Regions from separate parts of the Agrobacterium sp. 22-209-1 genome, predicted to be linked through region 1. Evidence: riboswitches for the same ligand, from Rfam matches in the RefSeq annotation. Region 1 holds a riboswitch; the other holds the start of a gene.
What was found. A riboswitch is a leader RNA that binds a small molecule or an ion and turns the genes downstream of it on or off. The one in region 1 is predicted to bind cobalamin.
Positions count from the first base shown of each region.

Region 2: linked by a shared signal. The riboswitch ahead of nrdH (glutaredoxin-like protein NrdH) and the one ahead of ACQZ48_RS13435 (DUF1636 family protein) in region 1 are both predicted to bind cobalamin.

Region 1 is NZ_JBNWCH010000005.1:85,914-90,429, reverse strand. Features, by position in the region: gene cobN (cobaltochelatase subunit CobN) at 1-502, opposite strand, end outside; gene cobW (cobalamin biosynthesis protein CobW) at 505-1,542, opposite strand; gene ACQZ48_RS13435 (DUF1636 family protein) at 1,539-1,964, opposite strand; cobalamin riboswitch at 2,085-2,299, opposite strand; gene cobO (cob(I)yrinic acid a,c-diamide adenosyltransferase) at 2,433-3,050, shown strand; gene ACQZ48_RS13425 (cobyric acid synthase) at 3,052-4,509, shown strand; gene cbiB (adenosylcobinamide-phosphate synthase CbiB) at 4,496-4,516, opposite strand, start outside.
Region 2 is NZ_JBNWCH010000007.1:233,632-238,147, reverse strand. Features, by position in the region: gene ACQZ48_RS17235 (ABC transporter permease) at 1-240, shown strand, start outside; gene ACQZ48_RS17230 (ATP-binding cassette domain-containing protein) at 240-1,022, shown strand; gene ACQZ48_RS17225 (nucleoside triphosphate hydrolase) at 1,019-1,648, shown strand; cobalamin riboswitch at 1,782-2,005, shown strand; gene nrdH (glutaredoxin-like protein NrdH) at 2,262-2,483, shown strand; gene nrdI (class Ib ribonucleoside-diphosphate reductase assembly flavoprotein NrdI) at 2,496-2,894, shown strand; gene nrdE (class 1b ribonucleoside-diphosphate reductase subunit alpha) at 2,882-4,516, shown strand, end outside.

The DNA of each region.
Region 1 (4,516 bases):
GCCATGCCTCGGCCCTTGCAAGAGCGGCGAGACCAAGGGCAAGCCGATCCATATTCTCTTGCCCACCCTCACGGAAGAAGGAGAGGACCGAGGCCAAAATCCGCCGATCGACGGTCGAGGCCGCTTCCAGTTTCTCGTCCCTTTCGCTGCACTCACCCGGCAAAAGCAGAAGCTTGATGCCACGCCCGTGCGCAAGAATGGAAAGCTGATCGACGCCGTAACGCCAGCGTTCCGCGCCGCCGAGAATCCGGATAAGAATAACCTTGGCATGTTCCGCCGTCTTTTCGACCCAGAGATCGACCGACATGGGATGCCGAAGCTCGGAGAGGTTGGCGGCTGACAGGGAGGGGAGCGCCCCCCCTGTTCGCCGCCAGGCCTGTTCCAGCCCGGCAAGATCGCTTGCCGAAAAAGACAGTATCACCACATCAGACCGGGGCTGGTTGAGATCAACCGGCTCGATCAGATCGTCCAGAGACGAGGATGTGGTAGCGAGGATGTGCATCGTCAGGCGGCCAGCATCTGTTCGATCTTTTCGCGGTTGATGCCCTTTTCGCCGATGACGACGAGGCGGCTGCGGCGTTCCTCACCCGCAGCCCAGGGCCGGTCGTAATAATGGTTGACTCGGCTGCCGACAGCCTGCACCTGCAGGCGCATCGGCTTTGCGGCAATTTCGATGAAGCCCTTGATGCGCAGGACATTTTCGGCAGCGGCCGTCTTGGCGATACGGGCCGCCAGCGCTTCCGGATCGGTAACAGTCGGCAGATCGATGACGAAGCTGTCGAAATCGTCATGCTCGTGGTCGAGTTCGCCATCATGGTGGGTGCGGCGGTTTTCGATATCCTCTTCCACCGCAAGGCCAAGACCGATCAGCACGGCGGGGTCGATGGCGCCATTGGAGGCCACAACGATCTTTGCCGCCTTCGGCAGATGTTCGAGAACATGCGCCTTGGCCTTGTCCAGACCGGCGTCATCCAGCAGATCGGCCTTGGTCAGCACGATAAGATCGGCACAGGCGACCTGATCCTCGAAAACCTCTTCGACCGGGTCATCGTGATCGAGCGCCTCGTCATTTGCCCGTTGGGTGGCGAGCGCTTCCATGTCGTGCGCCACCTGACCCTCGGCAAGGGCGGCGCCATCCACTACGGCTACGACGGCGTCCACCGTCACACGGCTCTTGATCGCCGGCCATTGGAAAGCCTGCACCAAGGGCTTCGGCAGGGCAAGGCCCGAGGTCTCGATGAGGATATGCTCCACCTTCGGCTGACGGCTCAGAATCTGTTCGATGGCGGGCTGGAAATCATCCGCCACCGTGCAGCAGATGCAGCCATTGGCCAGTTCGACGATGTTTTCTTCCGGGCAGCTTTCAATACCGCAACCTTTGAGAATCTCGCCATCGATGCCGATATCGCCGAACTCGTTGACGATGATCGCCAGCCGCTTGCCGTCCAGCTTTTCGAGAAGGCCGCGCAGCAGCGTGGTTTTGCCAGCCCCCAGAAAGCCGGTGACGATGGTGCAGGGAACGCGGTCCAGAAGGGTGCTCATGATCTCTCCTCGGTAAAATCGAATGGGGGAATGCGCGCCACCATGCCGCGCTTTAAGGGTTCGGGGCGGCCGCGCCAGGGCATCAGGCCGTCGGGGGCGGCCGCCAGCAGCTGCGCACCGGTCAGCAAATCTTCCGCATCACCGGTCGTCAGCCCGCCGAAGACATAGGACCAGCCATTGGCGCTGCGCAGCACGGCGCTAAGCCCGCGCTTGCAATTGGCGAGGCAGTTGACGGAACGAACGGTGACACCGGTTTCCTGCGCCTTTGCGATGACGGCATCGGCGAGACGTGAACCGGGGCGCGGTTCGGCATTGGGATCGGTTTCATCGCGGCAGCTTCTGCAAACGAAGACGGTCACGCCGGACGCTGTTTCGTTCTGCGTGTTTCCGCCTGCACATGAAGATGTCGCTGAAATATCCAAACCGTATCGTTTCCCGCGCCTTACAAAAAATCTCGGGGGTGCGGATGCCGAATACGGCATGCGGACAGACGCAAGCCGGGTGTTCGATCTAACCGACTGACCGGAGCACCCCGCCCGGCAGACGTTTTTCCTGAAACGGCAGGTCTCCTGGCTCGCGGCTTTACATCCTGACACCGCCTTCCCGAACCCGTTAAGGCGTCCAGTGGCTTTACGGTGCGGGCTTACCGCTTACAGTTGCGGGGGCAGCCACGGAATGACCCGGTAATCGGGTTGGAACCGTGTTCCCTCTTAGCTTTTCCCGTTGCCGGGAAAAGACCGTCAGTCCGTTACCCTTAGGCTGAACGGGCGTGGGGGTCAATGCCGCGACCCTGTGGCCCGCACATTGCCGGGTGCGGCAAATTGGGTATAGTCGCCGCTCCGAATGGCGGGGCACCGGGTCCCACGCCGCTGGATGAAAAGGAAAACGCGATGACACGCGACATCAGCGACAGCGAAGCCGAACGTCACCGGCAGAAAATGGTCAACCGCAAAACGGTGCAGGACGCCGAGGTTGCGGAAAAGACCATCGAAAAAGGTCTGCTGATGATCAATACCGGCCCGGGCAAGGGCAAATCCACCGCCGCTTTCGGCCTTGCCCTGCGCATGCTCGGCACTGGGCGGCGGGTCGGCGTGGTGCAATTCATCAAGGGTGCATGGTCAACGGGAGAACAGCAGGCGCTGAATCTGTTCGGCGACAGGGTGGTGTGGCGCACCATGGGCGAAGGGTTCACGTGGGACACGCAGGATTTGAAGCGCGACGTCGCGGCGGCGGCAAAGGCCTGGGAAGAAGCCAAGGTCCTGATGGCCGACGAGACCGTCGGCCTGCTGATCCTCGATGAGCTGAACATCGCGCTCCGTTACGATTACCTGCCACTGGAGGAGGTGGTCGAAACGCTGTCCAGCCGAAGGCCCGATCTGCACGTCATCGTTACCGGCCGCAACGCCAAGCAACCGCTCATCGACGCGGCCGATATGGTGACGGAAATGACCCTCGTGAAACATCACTTCAAGGCGGGCGTAAAGGCGCAGGCAGGGATAGAATTCTGATATGACTGCGCGCGTGCTGATGTTTCAGGGAACCGGCTCGGATGTCGGTAAATCGCTGATGGTGGCCGGCCTTGCCCGTGCCTTCACCCGGCGCGGCCTGTCCGTCATGCCGTTCAAGCCGCAGAACATGTCAAACAATGCGGCCGTGACCGCCGATGGCGGCGAGATCGGCCGCGCACAGGCGCTGCAGGCACGGGCGGCGGGCGTGCCGCTTTCCGTGCACATGAACCCGGTGCTCCTGAAGCCGCAGAGCGAGACCGGCGCACAGGTGGTGGTGCAGGGCAAGATCGCCGGCAATGCCAGGGCGGCCGATTATCAGCACATGAAGGCCGGGCTGATGCCGCGCGTGCTCGAGAGCTTCAACCGCCTGAAACAACGGGCCGATCTGGTGCTGGTGGAAGGCGCGGGCAGCGCCTCCGAAATCAACCTGCGTACCAATGACATCGCCAATATGGGTTTTGCCAGAGCTGCGGACGCGCCTGTGATCCTGATCGGCGATATCGACCGGGGCGGCGTCATCGCCAGCCTCGTCGGCACGAAAGCCGTGCTCGAAGCTGAAGACGCGGCGATGATCGAAGGTTTCATCGTCAATCGCTTTCGCGGTGATCCGGCCCTGTTTTCAGACGGCATGCGGATAATTGCGGAACAGACCGGCTGGGCCTCTATCGGGCTTCTGCCACATTTCTCAGATGCCGCCAAACTGCCGGCGGAAGATGCGCTGGGGCTCTCCGGCCCGGCCCAACAGAAGCCTGGCGCAAAGATCCGCATCGCTGTGCCGATCCTGCCGCATATTTCCAATTTCGACGATCTCGATCCGCTGGATATGGAACCGGATGTCGAACTGATCCGCGTGCGGCCGGGCGAAACCATTCCGGCCGATTGCCGGCTGGTGCTGCTTTGCGGATCGAAAGCCACCATCGCCGATCTTGCCGTGCTGAAAGATGCGGGCCTAGACATCGATATAAAGGCGCATGTGCGGCGCGGCGGCTACGTTCTCGGCCTTTGCGGCGGATACCAGATGCTCGGAAAAACCGTTGCCGATCCTGACGGCATCGAGGGATCGCCGGCAACTGTCGATGGGCTCGGTCTGCTTGATGTCGACACGGTTTTGACGGGCGACAAAAGGCTGGTTTCCGTTACAGGCGTGAGCTTTGATGGTATTGGTTTATCCGGCTACGAAATGCATGTCGGGGAAACCACGGGAGCAGCGGGCAATCTGGCGTTTTCGACGATCGACGGGCATAGCGATGGAAGCATTTCACCCGACGGTCGCGTCTTCGGCACCTATATTCACGGCCTCTTCGCGGATAACAGCCAGCGGAGCGCGTGGCTGGAACGTCTCGGCGGGCAGGGCACGGAGCTGAACTATGATGAGCAGGTGCATACGGTTCTCGACCGTCTCGCTGCACATATGGAAAAGCACCTCGATCTCGACCGTCTGCTTGCTATAGCGCGATAAGGATCGC
Region 2 (4,516 bases), on a different contig from region 1:
CCGACGGCTGGCCAATTCGCCAATATCGAATCCATCACTGCGGTGGTTATCGGCGGCCTTTCGCTGTTCGGCGGGCGCGGCTCGATTATGGGTATGATTTTCGGTGCGTTGATCGTCGGCGTCTTTTCGCTCGGCCTCCGGCTTATCGGAACAGATCCGCAATGGACCTATCTCTTGATCGGCGTCCTCATCATCATGGCTGTAGCAATCGACCAGTGGATCAGAAAGGTAGCAGGCTGATGGCAAAAGAACCCATTCTCACAGCACGCAGTCTCGTCAAGCGCTATGGTCGTGTGACCGCCCTCGACCATGCCGATTTCGATCTCTATCCCGGAGAAATCCTGGCCGTGATCGGCGACAACGGCGCCGGCAAATCCTCTCTCATCAAGGCGATTTCCGGTGCCGTGACACCCGATGAAGGGGAGATCAGACTGGAAGGCCAGCCCGTCCAGTTCCGCTCGCCAATCGAGGCGCGAAAGGCCGGCATCGAGACGGTCTATCAGAACCTCGCGCTTTCGCCGGCGCTTTCCATAGCCGACAATATGTTTCTCGGGCGGGAAATCCGTAAATCCGGCATTCAGGGCAGTTTGTTCCGGGCGCTGGACCGCCCGGCCATGGAAAAATTCGCCCGCGAGAAACTGTCGGAACTCGGCCTGATGACGATCCAGAACATCAATCAGGCGGTGGAAACCCTTTCCGGCGGTCAGCGTCAGGGTGTGGCGGTGGCGCGTGCGGCAGCCTTTGGCTCCAAGGTCGTCATCCTCGACGAACCGACGGCGGCACTTGGTGTCAAGGAAAGCCGACGTGTTCTGGAGCTTATCCTCGACGTGCGCTCCCGCGGCCTGCCGATCGTCCTGATCTCGCATAACATGCCGCATGTCTTCGAGGTCGCGGATCGCATCCATATCCACCGGCTAGGCAAGCGCCTGTGCGTCATCAATCCGAAGGACTATTCGATGTCGGATGCCGTCGCCTTCATGACCGGTGCCAAGGAAGCGCCGAAGGAAACGCTTGCCGCATGACGCTGAAGCTTGAAACGATCGCCGAGGATGTTCTTCGGCGGGCAGAAGGTAAATCCCGTTTTATCGTCGCCATTGCCGGTCCCCCTGGGGCCGGCAAATCCACGCTGGCAGATGCGCTTTGTGATGCTTTGCTCGCACGAGGCGAAACGGCCGCCGTCCTGCCCATGGACGGCTTCCATATGGACAATGGCATTCTTGAAGAACGGGGGCTGCTGCCGCGAAAGGGCGCGCCCGAAACATTCGACGTGCGCGGTTTCCTTGATATCGTCTCCGCCGTTCGTAAGGGGGGCCAGGAAGTTCTTGTCCCGGTTTTCGACCGCTCCCGCGAAATCGCCATTGCCTCTGCCCGAGCGATTGCGCCGGACACGCGCCTGATCCTTGCCGAAGGCAATTATCTGCTGCTCAACGAGGCGCCCTGGACGACACTGGCCGGCAGCTTCGATCTCACTATTTTTGTGGGTCCATCCGTCGCGGTGCTTGAAGAGAGACTGCGCAACAGATGGCAGGGTTATGGCCTCGATGCCACTCAAATCCACGCCAAACTGTTCGAAAACGATCTTCCCAACGGAAAAAGGGTGATCGAAAACGCCCGTCCCGCCGATATTCGCATCGATATCTGGGAATAGATTAACGCTTTTCTCTCTTTGAGCGGCGGCACGCATGTGCTGTTAAGCCGTTGTTAACCACGTGTTGAATCTTTTTGATCCACAGGGTAGGGCTTTCCTGTGTCTATTCATTGACGCAAAAAATTCCTCATATACTATATGTGGTGTTCGAGGTTCTTCCGATTCGCAAGGATTGGGAGCTAAGACGGGAATTCGGTGCGTGACGCCATCAGGGCGAAGCAAGGCCGAAACTGCCCCCGCAACTGTAAGCGGCGAGCATCGTTCCGATTTGGGTCACTGGAGCTTAGCGCACCGGGAAGGCTGGAATAGATGTTGTGACCCGCAAGTCAGGAGACCTGCCTTGAGCGCAAACGTCCACGGGCGGGGTGTCCGGAGGAAGGTGTCTGACGCAAATGATTTGCGTGCGCCCTTTTCTGCCCCCTCCAGAACAAGCTTCGGGGTGAAGTCATGCCAGTGCATTTGTTTGAGTTGCTGCGCTCGTCGGCGTAGACAGTGATTTTACGCGGCTAAAAGCTGCGCATGCCCACCCTAATGAAAGATCCATCGCCGCCCGATTGTGATTGCAATCGGCAATGTTGAGCCGTGTCCGAAACCGGCTTCGAGAGAGGAAATTATGACCGTCACCGTTTACAGCAAGCCGGCCTGCGTCCAATGCACTGCCACTTACCGCGCCCTCGACCGCATCGGCGTTCCCTATGAGATCATCGATATTTCCGAAGATGCTGACGCGCTCGATCATGTTCGTGGCCTCGGTTACATGCAGGTTCCGGTGGTCGTTGCCGGCGAACGCCATTGGGCGGGTTTCCGGCCGGATATGATCGGCGCGATCAGCTGAGGCGGCAGGGCGATGGGCCTGATCGTCTATTATTCCAGCCGTTCTGAAAACACCCATCGTTTCCTTCTGAAACTGGGACGGCGATTGTTTCGCCTGCCGCTTGGCGTTGAGGAAGATGTTCCCCACGTGTCCGAGCCCTATGTGCTCGTCACCCCCACCTATGGGGGTGGGGGTACAAAAGGGGCCGTGCCGAAACCGGTCATCCGGTTTTTGAACGAGCCCTCCAACCGAAATCTCATTCGCGGCGTCATAGCGGCGGGCAACACGAATTTTGGCGCAGCTTTCGCATCCGCCGGAGATATCGTCTCGCGTAAATGCGCTGTGCCGTTTCTCTATCGTTTCGAGCTTCTCGGCACGGAAGAAGATGTCGCCAACGTCAAACATGGATTGGAACGATTTTGGACACGCTGACCTCAAGCGCGCTGCGCAAGGATGCCAAACAGCCCGTAGCCGCAAGCCAGAAACCGGTTGATGCGGCTCTGGACTACCACGCGCTGAACGCGATGTTGAACCTTTATGACGAGAACGGGAAAATCCAGCTCGACAAGGATCGCCTGGCTGCCCGGCAATATTTTCTCCAGCACGTCAACCAGAACACTGTGTTTTTCCATAATCTCAGGGAAAAGCTCGATTATCTGGTGGCGGAAGGATATTACGAGCAGGAGGTACTGGACCAGTACTCCTTCAATTTCGTTCGCGACCTCTATGACGAAGCCTATGCCCGGAAATTCCGCTTTCCGACATTTCTTGGGGCGTTCAAATATTATACCTCCTACACGCTGAAGACTTTCGACGGAAAACGTTACCTCGAGCGTTACGAGGATCGCGTCTGCATGGTGGCGCTGGCCCTTGCGCGCGGTGATGAGCAGCTTGCCCGCAATCTGGTCGATGAGATCATTTCCGGCCGCTTCCAGCCGGCAACCCCAACATTCCTCAACGCCGGCAAGAAGAGCCGCGGCGAGCTGGTCTCGTGTTTTCTGCTGCGTGTGGAAGACAATATGGAAAGCATCGGCCGCTCCATCAATTCGGCGTTGCAGCTTTCCAAGCGCGGCGGCGGCGTGGCCCTGTCCTTGACCAATATTCGCGAGGCCGGCGCGCCGATCAAGCAGATCGAAAACCAGTCATCCGGCGTCATTCCCGTGATGAAGCTGCTGGAAGACAGCTTTTCCTATGCCAACCAGCTTGGCGCGCGCCAGGGTGCCGGCGCGGTCTATCTGCACGCCCACCACCCGGATATCATGCGCTTCCTCGATACCAAGCGTGAAAATGCCGACGAGAAAATCCGCATCAAGACGCTGTCGCTCGGCGTGGTGATCCCCGATATCACCTTCGAACTCGCCCGCAATAATGAGGATATGTATCTGTTTTCGCCCTATGATGTGGAGCGGATCTATGGCGTGCCTTTCACCGAAATCTCGGTCACCGAAAAATACCATGAAATGGTAGCCGACAGCCGCATCCGTAAGAGGAAGATCAAGGCGCGCGAATTCTTCCAGGTGATCGCCGAAATCCAGTTCGAGAGCGGTTACCCCTACATCATGTTCGAAGATACGGTGAACCGCGCCAATCCGATTGCCGGCCGTATCAGCATGAGCAATCTCTGCTCGGAAATCCTGCAGGTCAGCGAAGCGAGCGAGTTCAACGCCGATCTCTCCTATAGCCAAATGGGCAAGGATATTTCCTGCAATCTCGGCTCGCTCAACATTGCTGCGGCAATGGATTCGGCCGATTTCGGCAAGACCATCGAGACCTCCATCCGGGCGCTGACGGCGGTATCGGATATGAGCCACATTTCCTCCGTTCCCTCGGTGGAAAAGGGCAATGATGCGAGCCACGCTATCGGCCTCGGCCAGATGAACCTGCACGGTTATCTGGCGCGCGAGCGCATTTTCTATGGTTCCGAAGAAGGCGTCGATTTCACCAATATCTATTTTTACACCGTGACCTATCACGCCATCCGCGCCAGTAACCGCCTTGCCGTGGAAAGGGGCCAGAGCTTCAAGGGCTTTGAGAACTCCAAATATGCCTCGGGC